2 regions of the Ruegeria sp. BC1 genome follow, and region 1 is predicted to be linked to the other one. Evidence: riboswitches for the same ligand, from Rfam matches in the RefSeq annotation. Region 1 holds a riboswitch; the other holds the start of a gene.
The links. A riboswitch is a leader RNA that binds a small molecule or an ion and turns the genes downstream of it on or off. The one in region 1 is predicted to bind cobalamin.

Region 1 (5,026 bases):
CCACGGTGATGACTAACCCCCCCGGCCTTTTGATTTCCGCCCCATCCTCGGGCACGGGAAAGACCACCGTGATGCTGGGCCTGCTGCGGGCTTTGGCCGAGGACGGATTGACCGTTCAACCGTTCAAAAGCGGGCCGGACTATATTGACCCGGCCTTTCACCGGGCGGCTGCGGGGCGGGCCTCGTTCAATCTGGACAGCTGGGCGATGAATGACGGCCTGCTGAACGCAATCTCGGCCCAGGCCGAAGGTGCGGAAATCGTGGTGGCCGAGGGCTCAATGGGGCTGTTCGACGGTGTCGCGAAGCCCGGAGAGCTAGGTCATGGGTCCAGCGCCGAAACAGCGCAGCGTATGGGCTGGCCTGTGGTGCTTGTTCTGGATGTTGGTGGTCAGGCGCAATCGGCGGCGGCCACGGCGCTGGGGTTTCGTATGTACAACCCCGACCTGCCCTTTGCCGGTGTGATCCTGAACCGCTGCGCCAGCCCCCGGCATGAGCGCCTGACGCGGTTGGGGATGGAGCGCGCGGGCCTGCCGGTACTTGGTGTCCTGCCGCGCCGTGGTGATCTGACCCTGCCCGAGCGGCATCTGGGGCTGATTCAGGCAGTGGAACATCCCGATCTGGAATGCGCCATCGCCGGATATGCCGCGTTTCTGCGTGAACATGTGGATCTCGAGGCGATCAAGCGGGCGGCTTCCTCGGGGCCCAATGGGCCATCGTCAGCCGCGCTGCCGCGCCCACCGGCACAACGGATCGCCTTGGCCCGAGATGCGGCTTTTTCCTTTACCTACCCGCATTTGCTGGAAGGTTGGCGCGCCGCCGGAGCCGAGGTAGTGCCGTTTTCCCCGCTCGCCAACGAGGCACCGGCAGAGGAAGCCGATCTGGTGTGGCTGCCCGGCGGGTACCCCGAGTTGCATGCGGGCACACTGGCCGCGGCAGACCAGTTTCTGACCGGACTGCGGCGGCATGCCGAGACAAAGCCCGTGCATGGCGAGTGTGGTGGCTACATGGCTTTGGGCGAAGGACTGGTCGACAAGGACGGCAACCGGCACAGGATGGCCGGATTGCTAGGTCTCGTGACATCCTATGAAAAGCGCAAGTTCAACCTAGGCTATCGTCGGGCTGAGTTGCTGGAACCGATGCCCGGGCTGGCCGCTGGAACGGCACTTCGGGGGCACGAGTTCCATTATTCCTCAATCGTCGAACAACCCGACGCACCTTTGGCACGAGTCTTTGACGCAGAAGGGGCCGAAGGGCCGCAGACCGGTTCGGTACGCGGCAACGTCACCGGAACATTCTTTCATTTGATCGCGGAGGCCTCGGTTTGAGCGGGTTTGTTTCATTCATCGGGTCCGGACCGGGTGATCCGGAGCTGCTGACGCTCAAGGCCGTGGACCGGATGCAGAAGGCTGATGCGGTGCTGTTCGATGACCTCAGCAGCGGACCCATTCTGAGCCACGCGCGTGAGGAGGCCGATTTGGTCGGCGTTGGAAAGCGGGCCGGACGTCCGTCGCCGAAACAGGATCACGTGAGCCGTCTGCTGGTGGATTACGCCAATACCGGTGCCCGCGTGGTACGGCTGAAGTCGGGCGATGGTGGGTTGTTCGGGCGACTTGAGGAAGAACTGGTGGCCTTGCGTGAAGCCGGTATTGAATACGAGATCATCCCCGGCATCCCCTCGGCAGTTGCAGCGGCGGCGGCGGCGGGCATCCCGCTGACCCGGCGCCTGACCGCGCGGCGGGTGCAATTCGTCACCGGCCATGATGTCAGCGGCAAGCTGCCCGAGGATTTGAACCTGCCTGCTCTGGCCGACCCGGACGCGACAACCGTAGTCTTCATGGGTAAGCGGACCTTCCCCCTGCTGGTCAATGCGCTGCACGATCACGGGCTACCATTGGAGACACCTGCGCTGATGGCCGAGTCGGTCTCGACCCCCGATCAGAATCTCTTCCGAGCGACAATTGGTGTGCTGTCGGACAAACTTGCGGCAGAAATCGGAACGGCTCCGGCGTTGATTTTGTATGGCCCGCTGGCAGAGTTCGACGATGTTTGACCTGACATTGATCGGTATCGGTACTGGTAACCCAGACCATGTGACATTTCAGGGCGCGAAGGCTATTCAATCTGCAGACCTGATTCTGGTCCCCCGGAAGGGTGAGAACAAGGCTGACCTTGCAGGTTTGCGCGAAGATATCATCGCACAGGTGACAGACACACAACCTCAGATCGCCTATTTTGACATCCCCAAGCGTCGTGCCGATGATGGATACCTGCGCGGCGTGGACGAATGGCACGACGCCATTGCCCTGCGCTGGCACGAGGCAATCTCGGCCCATCCGAACGCGCGCCATGTGGCTTTGCTGATCTGGGGTGACCCGTCGCTTTATGACAGTTCTCTGAGAATTGCGTCGCGGCTGAACCCACAGCCTAACACGCGGGTGATTCCCGGCATCACCGCTCTGCAAGCACTGACGGCGGCCCATGCGATCCCGATCAACGAGCTCGGCGCACCTTATGTTGTTACCACCGGACGACGCATTCGGGATGAAGGGTGGCCTGCAAACGCCTCGAAAGTCGCGGTAATGCTAGACGGAGAATGTTCATTCCAATCCCTCGATGTGGACGACTATGACATTTGGTGGGGCGCTTACGTGGGCATGAAAGAGGAAATCCTGATCAAAGGTCCTTTGGCGGATGTGGCGTCTGAGATTCTGTCCACCCGGGCCACAGCGCGCGCCGATCATGGCTGGATCATGGATGTCTATTTGCTGAAAAAGCGTGTGATCTGACATAAAACGTCGCAAATGACGATTGCGCCACCGCCGTCATAAAGGCTAAATGAAAGTGTCTGGTCCTGCCGGAGAAATCCGGATGCTAAGAGGGAATGTGGTGCGATTGCCCGCGTGATCAAGTCCACAGCCGCCCCCGCGACTGTAAGCGGTGAGCCCTGTTCAACCAGCCACTCCTGATCTTCAGGGGGAAGGCGAACAGAGGCACCGACCCGCAAGCCAGGAGACCTGCCAGGCGTAAATTGAAACACCGGCCGTCGGGTGCGGCGGCAAAGGAGAATTTAAGATGGCAACACAAACAAAAACAGCATCCGCCTCGCACGCTGGTATCCTTCCGGTCATGTTCGCGGTGGTTCTGGGTCTGGGCATCATCACCCTGACCGGTCACGTTCAGGCCGCGGCGCTGCACGACGCAGCCCATGACGTGCGGCACGCGACCGGCTTCCCCTGCCACTAAGACCATGTTCAGTCGTATATTGACCAGCGCGTTGTTCGCTGGTGCTGCAGCGGGGCTGATTGCCGCCTTGCTGCAGTTGGTCTTTGTGCAACCCGTTTTGCTGCACGCGGAACTGTACGAATCCGGTGAGCTGGTTCATTTCGGGGCCGAGGCGGTTTCGGCACATCCTGAACTGCCGGGCATGTTCTCGGAGCTGACCCGCGACGCGCTGAGTGTCATCTTCACCATGCTGACCTATACTGGCTATGCGCTGGTGATGGTTGCGCTGATGTCCGTCGCCGAAGGTCAGGGCCACACGATTGACGGTCGCACTGGCGTTCTGTGGGGGCTTGCAGGCTTCATCGCATTCCATCTGGCCCCCGGCTTCACGCTGGCACCTGAGGTGCCCGGTGTCGCCGCTGCTGACGTCTATGCCCGTCAGGTCTGGTGGTTTGCAACTGTGGCCGCCGCCCTTGTTGCGCTGTGGCTGATTGCCTTTGGTGGCAACCTGATCAGCTATGTGATCGCTGCAGCACTGCTGCTGGCACCCCATCTAATCGGAGCACCTGAGCCCGATGTCTTCACCGGCCCCGTTCCGACCGAGATTGGCGCTCTGTTCGCAGCCCGCGCCTTCGGTATCGGTCTGGTTGCCTGGGTTCTGGTAGGTGCCTTCGCCGGGTACTTCTGGCAAGGCGAAGGCAAACGCGCCGAAGCGACGGCCTGATCCAGGAACACACGCGCGCCGGGCCCTGCCCGGCGCGTTTCTTTTTGTCTACAAGGAAAGAAAATGGCACGCTCACTTGCCCTTTTTGCAATCGGCCTGGTTTTTGGCGGCGGGGCTGGTTTTGTTCTGGCCGCAGCCAATGGCGTCACCTTTAACGGCCACGACCATGGCGATCCGGCCCATCACGGCGGCTCGGCTGCCGAAGCCATGGCGCATGATCACTCTACTGCTGTAAACCTGCCCGCTGGCCCCAACGCGCCCGGTCTGGAGATCGCATTGAAGCAGGACCCGATGGCCGGTTGGAACCTGCATGTCATGCCGCAGAACTTCCGATTCGCACCGGAAAACGCGTCTGCAACCGACAAAGACGGCGAAGGCCACGCCCATGTCTATATCAACGGCGAGAAACTGGCGCGCCTTTATGGCAACTGGATCCATATCCCCGATCTGCCCAAAGGCGAGGTTGAGGTCTCGGTCTCGTTGAATGCCAACAGCCACAGCCCGCTGATGGTCGACAATGTGCCGGTCAGCGCCGCGGTGACGGTTCAGGTCGATTAGAGCGCCGGAATACGCGCACGCAAACACATCCGAAGCCGCCCGCAAGGTCGGGCGTCTTCGATCCAGCCTGATGGGCTGTCCAGATAAGCCTTGCAGGTTGCGGCGATATCATCGGCATCCTCTATGACGTTTATCCCTGAAAATACGTAAGACGCGCGACCCGCAGATTGCAGCGCCAACGCGGTCGGTTCGGTGCACCCGCTGAAACAGGCGTGCTCTTCGACTTCGACGCGATCCTCCAGCCCGGCGCGACTGAGCGCAACGCAGACGGCCTGCCTCTCGGCCTCCGGATCGCGCGTGCCAGCGCAAGTATTGCAGATCAGTAGACGTATCTGGTCCACGTGCGTCCTCGTTCGTGTCGTCCGCACGTTTCTGATGCTTTCTGCCTGTCGGCGCAATCCTGAATGCACACGTTATTGTGCGTGCGCCTTTCGTCGATTTCTGGCATTTTCCGAGCAGTCACGTCGAACGAGGCAACACGATGCGTATCCTATTGGGTTTTCTTTGCCTTCTGGCCCTGCC
Region 2 (5,026 bases), on a different contig from region 1:
CATTGACCAAACCACGGACGATGAGAAACGCGAAGCACTTGGCCGGTTGCTGAACGATGCGCATCTAGATGGCGCTGACCGCCTGCGCGCGTTCCTGAGCTATATCGTTGATGAAGAGCTGGCCGGGCGGGGCGCGGACATTCGTGGCAAGACGATTGCGCAGGATGTTTATGACCGTGATACGTCAGAAGGCACAGACCCCGAGAATGTGGTGCGCGTGGACGCCCGCCGGTTGCGGCAGTTTTTGGAGCTGCACTATGAGGGCGCTGGCAAGGATGATCCCATCCGCCTGCATCTGGACAGTGGCGGCTATCGTCCCCGGTTTGAGGCCGTCCACCCGGCTCGCGAGAGTGGGTTCCCGTTTGTCGGTTCCGGACGTGTCTGGGTGTCAATCGGGGCATTTGCGGTCGGCGCGATTACCGGAGCGATTGTGACAACGGCCCTGATACCCGAAAGTCCAGAAGTGCTACAGCCTCTCTCTGCGGTGCCGGACGGGGAAACCCCGGAATTGTTGCAACGCGCGGCGATTTACGAAAAATCTCCGGCCGCGTTGCAGGCGTTCAATCTGGCCCAGCAGGCGCGGGTGATGATTTTCCCGATCTTTGATCGCCCTCGGCAATTGCTTGTGCTGTCGGTGTTTGAACGCGTGATCGAGATGGATTCCGACTATTACGGCGGATATGCTGGCGCTGCACAGGCTCTGGCTACATTGGCAGTTATCACACCCGTTTCGGACGCCAAATCCGACTATGCGTCGGCCGCAATGGACTTTGCCAACGAAGCCGTTCGGTTGGCCCCGGATCAGGCCTGGAGTCAGTCGGCGAAAAGCTGGGCGTATTTCGCTAATGGTGATTACGAGAACGCCATGATGCTGGGCCAACGTGCTGCAAAGCTTGATCCGAGTGACGGCGCGGTTCTGGATTTCCTGGGGGCGGTTGCATTGTTTTCGGGGGAATTTGAAGAGGCCATCAAGACCGCTGATCGATTTTCCCTGCTGGATTCAAGCAATCAGAGATTTGCCAATCGCAACATATCCGGGGCGGCACATTTCCATTTAGGCGAATACAAAAAAACAATTGAGCGCTTCGAAGAGGCAAAGCAACTTGGTGATCCTCTGAGCGCCCCTTCGTTGGCCTACGTTACCGCTGCGCTTTCTTCCCTGGGTCGGGATCGCGAAGCTCGCGCAAAGCTTGAGGAGTTGCAGCGCGCATGGCCGGATGCGCCATTAGATCGGATGCTGAAGAGTATCCATCGAGAGGACCGCCATGCCCTGGAAGTCATCGATAAACTTATCGATCTGGGTTGGTCTGGCCCCGCACAGTAAGGCGACGCTGATCAGCAAAACGGCTACAATTCCTTGTTGACGGATGGATTGATCTGGGGCACATCGATTTTCAGATGGTTCCCGAAGGTGTGCCCAAGGGATGAAAAGGGAATACGGTGCGGTTCGCCTCCTGGCGCCAAGTCCGTAACTGCCCCCGCAACTGTAAGCGGTGAGCGACGCCACACAACCACTGGTCCAAGGGACCGGGAAGGATGGCCAAGCATCGACCCGCAAGTCAGGAGACCTGCCATCATGTGTTAAACCAACCCAGGACGGGGCGTCCTGGAAGGAGGCAATGATGGCACGTCTGACACGTGTGAACATGACTGACACCCTCGGTCCGCGTTTGGTTTCAAGCGGAGCGGACAATGTCGGGCCTAGCTGATCACTTCATCCTCAGTTGTAACGCCCGCAGCTGCGCGGCGTTCTGGAAAGTAGTTAAAATTAATGAAGTTATGTTATAACATTGCAATCTATTTTACCCAAAAGTAAACGGTACGCATGATGCCAAAAAAATCTGAACACTTCCTACTTGTCTGTACGACCTGCAAAGGAGGCAATTGCGCCGAATGGATGACTCGCGCGCTAGCACAGAGGCTGCCGGACGAGTTTGCGATCCGAAATGTCGATTGCATGGCAGGTTGCGCGCAGCCAACGACGGTTGGATTTCAGGCCGTCGGCAAAGCGCAGTATTTGTTCGGCGACATTCAAACCTCGCGTGATGTGGATGCTCTGGCCGAGTTTGCTCATCAGTATAAAAATAGCGCGGATGGCTGGACCAATGCCACCGAGCGACCGCGCGCGCTGATTTCAAAGACCCTTTCTCGGTTGCCTTGTATCCAATTGGAGGAGTCGGGATGACAACCTCTGCGTTTCTTGTTGCGCGTGACCTCGAATATTATGCGCTGAACGGTGACGTCCTGTTGCAAGGCGCTTCCTTTAACTTGGATGAGGGTTCGATTCTGGCGATTGCCGGGCCCAATGGGGCGGGCAAGACCACTTTGATGAATCTACTCTGCGGGGTTGCTGATCTGGTTTTGGGTGACGTACTGGTCAATGGCCGCAACCTCCGGAACCTGTCGGCAGCGGAACGGGCCCGGACGATTGCAGTAGTGAGCCAGCAGGAGCTGCCGGATGGCAGGCTGCTGCTGCGGGATTATGTTGCCCTTGGGCAGATTCCGATAAGGGCGGATCGCTCCATGCAAGAGCACTCGCGCGAACTGGATAGAATTCTGGATCTGACGGCACTCTCTGGGCTGGCGAATAAGCGTATGACGGTGTTGTCTGGCGGGGAACGTCAGCGGGCGCATATCGCCCGGGCGTTGGCGCAGAATCCGTCGCTGCTGTTTCTGGACGAACCCACAAATCACTTGGACCCGGATGCTAAGGGGCGAATGCTGTCACTGGTCGCCGACCTTGGCATTACCGTTGTGATGATTGTCCACGATCTGGTGATGATCCCCGAATTCGCAACCCATGTTGCGCTGATGAAGTCCGCCCGCCTGACCGGTTTCGGCCCGGTGAACGAGGTGCTGACATCCGAACGGGTACGCGACACGTTTGGCGTCGATTACTTGAGCTTTCACCACGAAGGCCGCGTGATCCCAGCGCTGGATATCCGAAAAACTAACGTTTCATCCTAACAAGAGGAATATTTCAAAATGAAACACATCTGGTCCGTGGCGGTGGTCACAGCCATGGCAGGCAGCGCGTCCGCGCATGAGGTTACAGTCGACAATTGCGGCGAGCCGCTGGTGTTTGAAACCCAGCCCGAGCGTCTGGTTGTGCATGACATGAACATGACCGACATGGCCTTTGCACTAGGTCTGCAGGACAAGATCGTCGGTCTGACGGGCATCACTGGCTGGTACAAGACAAGCCCCGAGTTTGACACGCTGCGTGGCGATATCCCCGAGCTTGCACCGAAATACCCAACGGTCGAAAATCTGGTCGCGGTTGAGCCCGACCTGTTCTTTGCTGGCTGGTATTACGGCATGAAACCGGGCGGCGACGTGACCCCGGATACGCTGGAACCTTTCGGCATCAAGACCATGATCCTGACCGAAAGCTGCGTGCATCTGGACAAGAACCGGCCCGAAGCCAGCATGGATCTGCTGTTTGACGACGTGTTGCGACTGGGCAAAGTCATGCATGTCGAGGACAAGGCCGAGGAACTGGTGACCGGCTGGAAAGAGGAACTGGCCGCCATTGAGGCGCAGACAACCCACCTGCCCAAACCCCGCGTATTCCTTTTGGACGGTCCGGCGGATGCGCCGTTCACCGCGGGCAAATTCGCGATCCCTGACGCCATGATCGCCGCCGCAGGGGGCGAAAATGTCACGCATGACATGGACACCAGCTGGGGCCGGACCTCGTGGGAGGCCGTGGCTGCTGCAAACCCGGAATTTCTGGTGTTGCTCGACTATCAGACCGGTAATGGCGCAGAAGATACGTTCAAGTTCCTGCAGGAACACCCGGTGATGTCCCAGACCGACGCCGTCAAGAATGAACGGTGGATTGGCCTGCGTTACGAGGAGTTGACGCCGGGACCGGCAAATATCGAGGCGATCGCGAAAATGGTTCAGGCCATGCATCCGGGCATTAACTGATATGGGCCGACTTGGCCTGACACTTTTGCTGGGGGCGGTCGTTCTGACCGCCCTTTTGCTGATTTCGACGATCTACGGCACAACTTCCATTCCCCTGTCCGAAACGATTAGGGCGATCGCCTTGGGCACAGGGTTGTCGAGCGGAGAGATGTCACCGCTGCATCGGATCGTGTTTGACCTGCGCCTACCGCGTGCTTTGTTCGCGGCAGTGATCGGTGCCGGGTTAGGGATTGTTGGCGTCGTTCTGCAAACCACCACCCGCAACGATCTGGCCGACCCGTTTCTGTTTGGTTTGTCATCGGGCGCTGCGGCCGGGGCTGTATTCGTCATCACTGTAACCGGGGATGTCTTGGGCTTCTGGACCCTGCCTTTGGCTGCGTTTTGCGGGGGGCTTGTCGCATCCGGGATTGTTCTGGCGCTGGTGCACGGGCTGCGCACAAGTGCGCCCGAGAAACTGATCCTTGCGGGCCTTGCGGTCTCGTTTCTGTTTTCAGCGATCACCAACTACTTGATCTTCGCAGGCGACAACCGCGCCGCTCATTCCGTTATCTTCTGGATGCTCGGGGGACTGGGGCTGGCCCGTTGGGAAACCTTCCCGCTGGTCTGTGTCGGGTTGCTGCTGGTCCTGTCTTATTCGCTTTATCGCAGCCGGTGGCTTGATGCCTTGCTGACCGGAGACCTGACCGCCTCGACATTGGGTGTGCCGGTGCAGGGGTTGCGGTTCAGCATGTTCTTTGTGGCAGCTCTTGCGACCGCGGTGTTTGTTTCGGTGGCTGGCGTGATCGGCTTTGTCGGCCTGATGGTACCCCATATTGCCCGCGGTATTGCCGGGCCGTTGCACAGCCAGCTGTTGCCGACCGCTGCGATTGTGGGCGCGGCATTGTTGACGGGCTCGGACATCCTCAGCCGGTTGCTGTTGGCCCCGCAGGAGTTGCCGGTCGGGATAGTCACCACTTCCATAGGGTCCGTGTTTGTTTTCCTGTTGCTGTTCCGAACGGCAAAAACCCAGCGGTAGATGTGCTCAGCCCGTTGACTGGCGTTTGCGGCTTTGATGGCTGAACATCAGTTGGGTTGATTGGAAATCTGACCGGAA

Region 2: linked by a shared signal. The riboswitch ahead of ACR0IY_RS15330 (DUF1636 family protein) and the one ahead of ACR0IY_RS05430 (CbtB domain-containing protein) in region 1 are both predicted to bind cobalamin.

The regions. Positions count from the first base shown of each region.
Region 1 is NZ_JBQFUT010000001.1:1,078,556-1,083,581, forward strand. It holds gene cobM (precorrin-4 C(11)-methyltransferase) at 1-16, shown strand, start outside; gene ACR0IY_RS05415 (cobyrinic acid a,c-diamide synthase CobB) at 9-1,325, shown strand; gene cobA (uroporphyrinogen-III C-methyltransferase) at 1,322-2,050, shown strand; gene cobF (precorrin-6A synthase (deacetylating)) at 2,043-2,786, shown strand; cobalamin riboswitch at 2,830-3,036, shown strand; gene ACR0IY_RS05430 (CbtB domain-containing protein) at 3,073-3,243, shown strand; gene ACR0IY_RS05435 (CbtA family protein) at 3,248-3,946, shown strand; gene ACR0IY_RS05440 (hypothetical protein) at 4,010-4,504, shown strand; gene ACR0IY_RS05445 (DUF1636 family protein) at 4,501-4,845, opposite strand; gene ACR0IY_RS05450 (DUF302 domain-containing protein) at 4,986-5,026, shown strand, end outside.
Region 2 is NZ_JBQFUT010000007.1:108,959-113,984, forward strand. It holds gene ACR0IY_RS15325 (tetratricopeptide repeat protein) at 1-1,324, shown strand, start outside; cobalamin riboswitch at 1,383-1,590, shown strand; gene ACR0IY_RS15330 (DUF1636 family protein) at 1,898-2,185, shown strand; gene ACR0IY_RS15335 (ABC transporter ATP-binding protein) at 2,182-2,967, shown strand; gene ACR0IY_RS15340 (ABC transporter substrate-binding protein) at 2,986-3,933, shown strand; gene ACR0IY_RS15345 (FecCD family ABC transporter permease) at 3,935-4,948, shown strand; gene ACR0IY_RS15350 (CHASE2 domain-containing protein) at 4,955-5,026, opposite strand, start outside.